DNA from 2 places in the Streptomyces sp. CWNU-52B genome. Region 2 is predicted to be linked to the other one. Evidence: riboswitches for the same ligand, from Rfam matches in the RefSeq annotation. Region 2 holds a riboswitch; the other holds the start of a gene.
What was found. Region 2 has a riboswitch for cobalamin ahead of ACLVWQ_RS04585 (energy-coupling factor ABC transporter permease). Riboswitches for the same ligand answer to the same signal wherever they lie in the genome.
Positions count from the first base shown of each region.

Region 1: linked by a shared signal. The riboswitch ahead of ACLVWQ_RS15390 (ABC transporter substrate-binding protein) and the one ahead of ACLVWQ_RS04585 (energy-coupling factor ABC transporter permease) in region 2 are both predicted to bind cobalamin.

Region 1 covers NZ_JBLFJV010000013.1:93,664-98,660, reverse strand. Annotated here, with positions in the region: gene ACLVWQ_RS15400 (ABC transporter ATP-binding protein) at 1-170, opposite strand, end outside; gene ACLVWQ_RS15395 (FecCD family ABC transporter permease) at 167-1,183, opposite strand; gene ACLVWQ_RS15390 (ABC transporter substrate-binding protein) at 1,180-2,211, opposite strand; cobalamin riboswitch at 2,279-2,464, opposite strand; gene ACLVWQ_RS15385 (CoA-binding protein) at 2,643-3,050, shown strand; gene ACLVWQ_RS15380 (MHYT domain-containing protein) at 3,007-3,897, opposite strand; gene ACLVWQ_RS15375 (VOC family protein) at 4,080-4,877, opposite strand.
Region 2 covers NZ_JBLFJV010000005.1:389,613-394,609, forward strand. Annotated here, with positions in the region: gene ACLVWQ_RS04570 (energy-coupling factor ABC transporter ATP-binding protein) at 1-165, opposite strand, end outside; gene cbiQ (cobalt ECF transporter T component CbiQ) at 162-911, opposite strand; gene ACLVWQ_RS04580 (energy-coupling factor ABC transporter substrate-binding protein) at 918-1,388, opposite strand; gene ACLVWQ_RS04585 (energy-coupling factor ABC transporter permease) at 1,385-2,116, opposite strand; cobalamin riboswitch at 2,146-2,328, opposite strand; gene ACLVWQ_RS04590 (cellulase family glycosylhydrolase) at 2,560-4,236, shown strand; gene ACLVWQ_RS04595 (hypothetical protein) at 4,289-4,997, opposite strand, start outside.

The DNA of each region.
Region 1 (4,997 bases), on a different contig from region 2:
AGTCCGACGGTGGCGCCGGTGGCGGGGCTGATGCTGACGCCGTCCAGGATGAGACGGCCGTCGGCGGTACGGCTGACGCGGCGGGCCCGGAGCCCGGCGGCCGACCCCGTCCCGGCGGCCGGCCCGGTCCCGGTGTGCTCGGTGGCGCTCCTGGTGTCCTCGGCCGTCATCGTGTCCTCCGGGTCCGGTAGAGCACCAGCACGAACACCGGTACGCCGATGAGTGAGGTCACCACGCCCACGGGCACCTCCTGGGGATCGAGGACGGTACGGGCCAGGGTGTCCACCCACACCAGGAACACCGCCCCGGCGAGCGCGGCGACCGGCAGCAGCCGGGCGTGGCCCGAACCCACCAGCGCGCGGGCGGCGTGCGGCAGGACGAGGCCGACGAAGCCGATGGCGCCCGCCGAGCTGACGAGCGCGGCCGTCAGGAGCGCGGTCGCGCACAGCAGCACCAGCCGGGTGCGGGCCACGGACACCCCGAGGGTCGCGGCGGCGTCCTGGCCGAAGGCGAACGCGTCCAGCGTGCGCGCGTACGCCAGACAGACCACCAGCGTGACCGCCAGCACCGCGAGGCAGACCCAGACATCGGTCCAGCCGACCCCGCCCAGGGAGCCGAGCAGCCAGAAGAGGACGCCGCGGGTGGTCTCGGCGTCGGCGGCCGTCATCACGACGAAGGAGGTGAGGGCGGAGAAGAGCTGCATCGCGGCGACCCCGCTCAGCACCACGCGGTCCGTCGTCCCGCCGAGGGTGTGGCTGAGCAGCAGCACCAGCCCGAACGAGAGCAGCGCGCCGAGGAACGCGCCCGCGGAGACCGACACGAGGCCGCCGCCGGCTCCCAGGACGACCACGACGACCGCGCCGGTGGAGGCGCCCGAGGAGACCCCGAGGACGAACGGGTCGGCGAGCGGGTTGCGCAGCAGGGACTGCATGACCGCGCCGCACACGGCGAGTCCGGCCCCGCAGACGGCGGCCAGGAGGGTGCGCGGCAGGCGCAGTTGCCAGACGATCCCGTCCCGGATGGGGCTCAGGTCCGTACTCCCCCAGCCGAGGTGGGACGCGACCACGGACCAGACGTCGCCGACGCGGATGTCGGCGGGTCCGATGGTGATCGCGACGGCGACGGATGCGACGAGCAGGGCCGCACCGGCCGCGCAGAGCAGGCCCACGCGCGGCCGGGTCACCCCGTGAGCCCGGACTTCCGCAGCGCGGAGGCCACTTGTTCGACGCCCTCGACGGTGCGGATGGACGGGTTCATGGCCTGTCCGCTGAGCAGGACGTACCGCTTCTTCTTGACGGCGGTCATGTTCCTGGTGACCGGGTCGGACTCCAGGAACTCGATCTTCTTCTTCGCGGACTCGGCGGTCTGCGACTTGCGGGTCAGGTCGCCGATGACCAGGACGTCGGGGTCGCGGTCGGCCACCGTCTCCCAGTTGATCTGGGGCCATTCCTCGTGGGTGTCGTCGAAGACGTTCTTCGCGCCGAGTTCCCTGGTGATGATGCCGGGGGCGCCGCAGCAGCCCGCCATGTAGGGCGATTCGGAGTTGGCGAACCAGTAGAGGAGGGAGACGTCCGAGGCGTCGATGCCCGACGTGGCCTTCGTCATGCGCTGCTTCAGCTCGGCGACGAGCTTGTCGCCCCGTTCCGGTACGCCGAAGACCTGGGCCAGGTCCCGTATCTCGCCGTAGATGACGTCGATGCCGATCGGTTTCTGCCGGGCGCCGTCGCCGTCTCCGGTGTTGTCCTTGCCCGCGCAGTCGGAGGGCGAGACGTACGCGGGCACGCCGAGCTTCTCGAACTGGTCCCGGGTGGCGACGCCGCCCTTGCCGAGCGTGGACTCGAACGACGCGGCGACGAAGTCGGGGTCGGCGTCCAGGACCCGTTCGAAGGAGGGGTTGTTGTCGGCGATCCGGGGCACCTCGGCGTTGGCCTCGGCCAGGCCCTTCATGACCGGGTCGGTCCAGGTGGCGGTGCCGGCCATGCGGTCGGCGAGGCCGAGCGAGAGCATGATCTCGGTGGTGCCCTGGTTGAGGGAGACGGCCCGCCGGGGCGGGGCCTCCACCCGGACGGTGTGGCCGCAGTTGTCCAGGGTGACGGCTGCCGCGGAGTCCGCGTCGGGTGAGTCGGGTGAGTCGGTGGCGCCGCAGCCGGTCAGCAGGATGGCCCCGGAGACGAACAGGGCGGCGCGGCGGGCGGGTCGTGCGATGGGCACGGGAAGTTCCTCAGACGTCGAGGGCTCGAACGCGAAGCCCGGTCGTACGGTGCTCCCCCGCCGTCAGGGGACCGCGGAGGCCGCCAGCAGGTCTTCGGACTCGGGTTCACCCGGACGAGGCGCCTTCCCGGACCGTCTTCGGGTCCAGTGGCCGATGCCCGCCCGTCACCCTCACCGCTGCGCGTCAGCTCCGGATTTCCACCGGATTCCCTGACCCACGTACATGGGTTCGACTGGCTCCCGCAAGCTATCACGGCGGGTTTTCCGGCCACGCGGCAGCACGGGCGGGCCGGAGTGCCCGGCGGGGACCTGGACACCGGTTCCCGCCGCACGTGCCCGGGAATCAGCACGCCGTGTCCGCTGTTGTCCGGCGCAGCAGCACTCACCCCGTCTGCATCCCGTCCGCATCCCGTCTGTCCAGGAGGCCCACCGTGTACGGCGACCCGGCAACCATCCGCAAGATCCTCTCCGAGCTCGGCGACACCTGGGCCGTCGTCGGCCTGTCGTCGAACGAGCGGCGTCCCGCGTACGGCGTCGCCGCGGTGCTCCAGCGCTACGGCAAGCGCGTGGTCCCGGTCCACCCGAAGGCCGAGACGGTCCACGGGGAGAAGGGGTACGCCTCGCTGGCGGACATCCCGTTCGAGGTCGACGTCGTCGACGTGTTCGTCAACAGCGACCTGGCCGGTGCCGTCGCAGACGAGGCCGTGTCCATCGGCGCCAAGGCCGTCTGGTACCAGCTCGGTGTGATCGACGAGGCCGCCTACGAGCGCACCCGCGCGGCCGGCCTCGACATGGTCATGGACCGCTGCCCGGCGATCGAGATCCCCCTCCTTGGCTGAACGTCCGCCGGTTCGTCCTGGGCGGCGCCCCGAACGCCGAGCCCGACCAGGCGGGTGCGTCCGCGTCCTGGGCGGGCGCCCGGCCGCGTGACGTGCCGCCGTTCCAGTCGCCGTCCCCGAGGACGAGCAGCGGGTCGAACATCACCACCACGGCCGCGAGCAGCAGGAAGAGGACCGGTCCGAGGAGCATCGGCAGCAGGAGCGAGTGGGCGGACCCGCCCGCGCCCACCCCGCCGCTCACGCCGTGCAGATGCACGCTGACCGCCGCCATGCCCGTGTAGTGCATCCCGGTCACGGCGACCCCCATGACCAGGCTCGCCCCCAGACTGGCGAGGAAGCCTCGGATCGCGATGGCCGCCCAGAGCGCGGCGGTGGCGGCGCCGACGGCGATCACGACGGAGAGCGCGACGGTCGGGATGTCGTACCGCAGGCCGCCGTTCAGCCGGATGGCCGCCATGCCTATGTAGTGCATGGCGGCGACCCCGAGGCCGGTGAAGGCGCCCGCGGCGATCAGGGTGAGGGTGCTCGCGCCGCGGTAGCCGACGGCGAAGACGCCGAGACCGACCACGACGACCGCCACCGCGAGGCTGAGGATCGTCAGGCCGACGTCGTAGCGGATGCGGCTCTCCTCGACCTGGAACCCGATCATCGCGATGAAGTGCATCGTCCAGATGCCGCAGCCGATGGACGCCGCCCCCAGCGCGAGCCAGCCGGCTTTCCTCGACGCGTCGTCGCGCAGGGACCGGGTGATGCAGCGCAGTCCCAGCGCGGCCCCCAGACAGGCCATGACATAGGCCGCGAGCGGTGTGAGCGTGCCATAACTGAATCCGTCGACCGTACCTTGCATATGCCAACATCCCCCCGGAATACGACGCTTGCGGGGACAGATGTTCGTGCCGTGGCGGGACGGGAGCAAGAGGTTTCGTGCAATCCACAGCCAACTGTGCCCTCCACCAGTCGATTCCGGTCAGGAGTAGGCGCCTTTGCGGCGGAGGAAGGCATTCCGGTGGCGCGGCTCCCGGACGACGCTCAGCGCTGCGGCTTCGACGTCACCGTGAACGGGGCCCCGTCCGGGTCCCGCAGCACCGCCTCCGTGGCGGACGCCCCGTCCCGGACCGTGCCCCCGTGGTCCAGCGCGGCACGGATGCAGGCGTCGACGTCGGTGACCGTGAAGTGGACCTGCCAGTGGGGCCGGATCGTGGGGTCGGGGGCGGCCTCCACCGCGCCGGAGTGGATCCGGGCCACCACCTCGCCCTCGCTGCGCAGCACCACCTCGTCCCCGTCGTAGTGCACCTCGCAGCAGCCGGGCCGGGAGGTCGCCCACTCCAGCACCTCGCCGTAGAACATGGCGGCGTCGAAGGCGTTGCGCGTGTGCAGCCGCAGGAAGGCGGGGGCGGCCCGGCGCCAGGTCTCCCAGCCGACGACGAGCTGGCCCTCCCAGATGCCGAAGACGGCTCCGTCGCGGTCCGCGAGGAGGGCCGCCCGGCCCGGCGGGAAGGCGATGGGCCCGACCGCCGTCGTACCGCCGCGCTCGTGGCCCCGGGCGGCCGCCTCGTCGGCGCTGTCGACGGCGAAGTACGGGGTCCAGGCGACGGCCATCTGCCAGGTCGAGGCGACGGCCGCGATACCCGCCACCGGCACCCCGTCCGCGTAGGCGATCCGGAACCGGTCCATCAGCGCGGTCGTGCGGAACCGCCAGCCGAGCACCGCCCGGTAGAACTCCTCCGCTGTCCCCTGGTCACGCGCTGTGAGACTGACCCAGCACGGGGCGCCTGCCACCGAGTGACTGGAGACGACGTCGTTGCGGACTCTTGCGTCGCGGTTCATGGCAGTACCGTTCCTGAATCGTGCCGAGGGATGCGGGCGGACGTCCGGCGGCGTGGTGGCGCTCACCGGACCGTGGTTCCGCCTCGCTCAGCATCCCCCGCCCGAGCCCTCCTCGCCCGG
Region 2 (4,997 bases):
GCCGCTGAGCAGCCGCATCAGCGTGGTCTTGCCGCTGCCGTTGCGGCCGAGCAGGGCGAGCGCGCGCCCGGCCCGCACCTCGAAGTCGAGGCCGCTGAGCACGGTCGGACCGTCCTCGTACGCGTAGGACGCGCCCCGCAGGGCGACCAGCACGGGCTCGCTCATCGCAGCGGCCTTTCCAGTACGAAGGTGAGGGCGGCCAGGGCCCCGAGCAGCGCGACGCTGGCGAGGGCGAAACGCGCGGAGACGCGGGCCGGCGGCACCAGGACGCGCAGGGTGCCGTCATAACCGCGCCCGGCGAGCCCGGCCTGAAGGCGGGTCGCCCGGTCGAAGGCCCGGACGAAGGCGGTGGCACCGAGCCCGGCCAGCGAACGCCAGGTGGCGGCACGAGTGGTGTGTCCCAGCCGGGCGGCCTGCGCCTCCCTGATCCGCCGTACGGAGTCGAGGAGCAGGAAGCTCATCCGGTACGTGACCAGGGCGACGTCGACGACCGGCGCGGGCACCCCGGCGTTCACCAGCCGTGGCAGCAGGTCGGACAGGGGAGTGGTGAACGCGAACAGGAGCACCCCGAGGGAGGCGGCGGAGGTGCGCAACAGCAGTTCTCCGGCTCGCGCCGGCCCGCCCTCGGCCAGGGTGACGAACCCGTCGGGACCGCCGACCTGGAGGAGCAGGGGGAGCGCCCCGGTCACGCAGAAACCGAGCGGCACCCGATAGGCGCGCCAGAGCCGGCGGCCGGGCACGGCGGCCGGACCCAGCAGCACGACCAGGGCCGTCACCAGGACCAGGGCGGCGCCCGGCCAGGGTGGGAGCGAGATGGCCAGCACGGTCAGACCGAGACCGAGCACGGCCTTGTCCACGGGGTGGCGGCGGCGCCAGCGACTGCTGTGCGCCGCCGCGTCGATCGGCAGCACGAGAACTCAGATCCGTCCGGCCGCGGACTCACCGGCTCCGGTGCCGGTACTCGTACCGGTTCCAGTACCGGCACTGGAGCCGGCGCCGGAGCCGGGTGCGCTCCCCGGGACTGCCTGAGCCGTGGAGACACCAGAGGTCCCGGACGCGGCGGCCTGGCCGTCCCGCTGTGCCAGTGCCCGGAGTTCACCCTGGCGCCGCCCCCGGCGCAGACCGAAGTAGTAGGCGAGGACGCCCGCGCCGAGAGCTGCCTGGAGGGCGAACAGCGCGGACTCGATCTCACCGGACGGCGGTTCGTACAGGGGCGAGAACCACGGCTCGTAGTCCGGCTCGATCTCGGTGATCGCCGTCTCCGCCTCCGCGTCGGAACCCGTGAACGGCTCCTCCTTGTGGTCGCCCAGGCCGAAGGCGAGTGGCAGCACGGCGAGCGCGGCCACGACGAACAGGAGCAGGGCGTTGATCTTCGCGTTACGGCTCATCGGGTCACCGCCTCGGACGCCTCGGACGCCTCGGTCGTGTCGGCCGTCCCGGTCCCGGACTGCTTCCTCGCGAGGAACACACCGAGCCGGGTCAGCTCGCCCTTGCTCGACTGCACCAGCAGCCGCATGACCAGCACGGTCAGCAGCCCCTCGCTCACCGCGAGCGGGATCTGGGTGACGGCGAAGATCGAGCCGAACTTGCCGAGCGCCCCCAGGAACCCGCTGCTCGGGTCGGGGAACGCGAGGGCCAGCTGCACACTGGTGACGCAGTAGGTCGACAGGTCGGCGACGAACGCCCCGAAGAACACCGCGACCATCAGCGGTACGTCGAACCGCCGCAGCAGCCGGTAGATCCCGTAGCCCGCCCATGGCCCGACGATCGCCATCGAGAAGACGTTGGCGCCCAGCGTGGTCAGCCCGCCGTGCGCGAGCAGCAGCGCCTGGAAGAGCAGCGTGATGGTGCCGAGAACCGCCATGATCGGTGGCCGGAACAGGATGGCGCCCAGTCCCGTACCGGTGGGGTGCGAGCAACTGCCGGTCACGGACGGCAGCTTCAGCGCGGAGAGAACGAAGGTGAAGGCCCCGGACGCCCCGATGAGCAGTGTGCTCTCGGGATGCTCCTTGACCTCACGGGTGAGCGACCGGACTCCGTGGACGACGAACGGCGCCGACGCGACGCCCCAGGCGACCGCGTGCGCCGGAGGAAGAAAACCCTCGGCAATGTGCATGGCTCAGCAGACCCTCTCCAGCACCTCGTGGATGGTTGACGCGCCTTGGCCGGTCTCCTGGCTTACGGGTAAGACCACCCGTGCTCCGCCTTCCCGGGTCCGAGGACCCAGTGGCTGCCCGTGAGGGCTGGAGCCGGACTTCCCGATCACAGTGGCGAGGGCCGCACCGGCATCACACCGATTTCCCGAGCACCAAGGCGTGGTGACAGTAGTGCGCGTGACGGGGTGGTGACAAGGCGTCCTCACCGGCGCGTCCATGGTCAGAGGGTGTGGACCGGGCCCTCGACGAGGCCGGAACGCCGTCCCCAGGGGCCCCTCGCGGCCCTTCGGTACGTGCCGAAGCATGCGCCAAGTCTTGACGTGCTCTTGACGAGATGACTCTATGGGAGCGCTCCCACTATTCCGAAACCCACGTTTCTTGGCGCTCACTTTCTGGAGTCGCAGTGAGAAGAGCAAGAAGCACGACACGAAAGAGCCATGTCGGCGCCCTGCTGGCCCAACTGGCCGCGTTGCTGGGGCTCGTCGTCCTCGGCGCCCTGATTCCGACTGCCGCGCAGGCCCAGTCGCCGTCGCCCGGCGTCCTCGCGACCGGCCTCCATGTCGACGACGGCCGGCTGCTGGAAGGCAACGGCAACGATTTCGTCATGCGCGGCGTCAACCACGCCCACACCTGGTACCCGGGCGAGACGCAGTCGCTGGCCGACATCAAGGCGCTCGGCGCCAACACCGTCCGCGTCGTTCTCTCCAACGGCCACCGCTGGACCCGGAACAGCGCCGCGGACGTGGCCGCCGTCGTCGCCCAGTGCAAGGCCAACCGGCTCATCTGCGTACTGGAGGTGCACGACACCACCGGGTACGGCGAGGAGGCGGCGGCCGCCACGCTCGACCAGGCGGCCGACTACTGGATCGGCCTGAAGAGCGTGCTCACCGGCGAAGAGAACTACGTCGTCATCAACATCGGCAACGAGCCCTGGGGCAACACCGACCCCGCGGGCTGGACCGATCCCACGATCGCCGCCGTCAAGAAGCTGCGCGCCGCCGGCTTCGAGCACACCATCATGGTGGACGCGCCCAACTGGGGTCAGGACTGGCAAGGAGTCATGCGGGCCAACGCCCGGTCCGTCTACGACGCCGACACCACCGGCAACCTGATCTTCTCGATCCACATGTACAGCGTCTTCGACACCGCGCAGGAGATCACCGACTACCTGAACGCCTTCGTCGATGCCGGACTCCCGCTGCTGATAGGCGAGTTCGGCGGTCCGGCCGACCAGTACGGCGACCCGGACGAGGACACCATGATGGCCGCGGCGCAGCAGCTCCGGCTCGGCTATCTCGCGTGGTCCTGGAGCGGCAACACCGACCCCGTCCTCGACCTCACGATCGGCTTCGACCCGAACCAGCTGAGTTCCTGGGGTCAGCGCATCTTCAACGGAGCCGACGGCATCGCGCAGACCTCCGAGGAGGCCACGGTCTTCGGCGGCGGAGACCCGGGTGACACCCAGGCCCCGACCGCTCCCGGCACCCCCAGGGCCGCCGCCGTGGCGGCCACGTCGGTGACCCTCACCTGGACCGCCGCGACCGACGACGTCGGCGTCGTCGCCTATGACATCGTCCGGGTCAGCGGTGGCTCCGAGGCCACGGTCGCCGCGTCCACCACCAACTCCGCCACCGTCACCGGGCTCAGCGCGAACACGGCGTACACCTTCGCCGTCTACGCACGTGACGCGGCCGGGAACCGCTCGCCCCGCTCGGCCACGGTGAACGTCACCACCGACGACGGGGGCAGTGTCCCCGGCACGAGCTGTTCCGTCGGTTACCGCGTCGTCGGCGAGTGGCCGGGCGGCTTCCAGGGTGAGATCACCATCCGCAACACGGGCACCGCCGCCGTCAGCGGCTGGAAACTGGTCTTCGCCTTCGCCGACGGCCAGACCGTCTCCGCCATGTGGGGTGGGACGCCGACCCAGAGCGGCGCCACGGTGAGCGTCGCCCCTGCCTCGTACACCTCCACCATCCCCGCGAGCGGCTCGGTCACCGTCGGGTTCACCGGCAACAAGGGCGCTGCCAACACGGCCCCGGCCGCGTTCGCCCTCGACGACACCGCCTGCGCCACCGCCTGACGCGGCAGCCGTCGGCCGGCGGGGACCTCGTGCCCCGTCGGCTGAGGGGCAGTCAGGAGGCGGTGTCCGGAGCCTTTTCCGTGGCCGTGCCCGCGTCGGTGCCGGCCGGAGCGGACGTGGACGCCGTGTAGAAGACGGACGAACCCTGCTTGGTGCGCTGGACCTGGCCCCTGGCGACGAGTCCCTCCACCGTGGTGCGTACGACCTTGGGCTTGATCTCGCGCTCGGGGTGGGCCTCGGTCAGCGCCGTGGAGAGCTCGGCGGACGAGCGCGGCTCGGACTGCCGGCCGAGGTGCTCACGGATGAGCTCGACGAGAGTGGGGCCACCGTCGGCCGGCTTGGCCGCCTGGGACTTGGCGGGGGCGGGCTTGACCGCGGCGGACTTCACCGTGCTCCTGGCGGCGGTCTTCGGGGCAGCCGACTTGGCGCTGGCCTTGTCGGCCGGCTTGGCGGCCGCGGGCTTGGTGGCGGTGGCCCTGGCCGCGGTGGGCTTGGCCACCGGCTTCGTGGCGGTGGCCTTCTTGCGCTTGCCTGCCGTGGCGGTGGCCTGCCGCGGCACCGAAGGCGCCGGAGCGGAGCCCTTCTTGGCGCTCGGGGCCACCGGTGCGGGGCCTTCGCCGCCCAACGCCCGCCGCAGTTCGGCCAACAGGGACTGATCGTGCCGCAGGGCGCGCAACTGCTCCTCCAGCGCGGCCACTTCGGCGCTGATACGTTCCTGCTCCGTGGTGTTGCGATCGAGATCCGCGGACACCTGGGCGGCG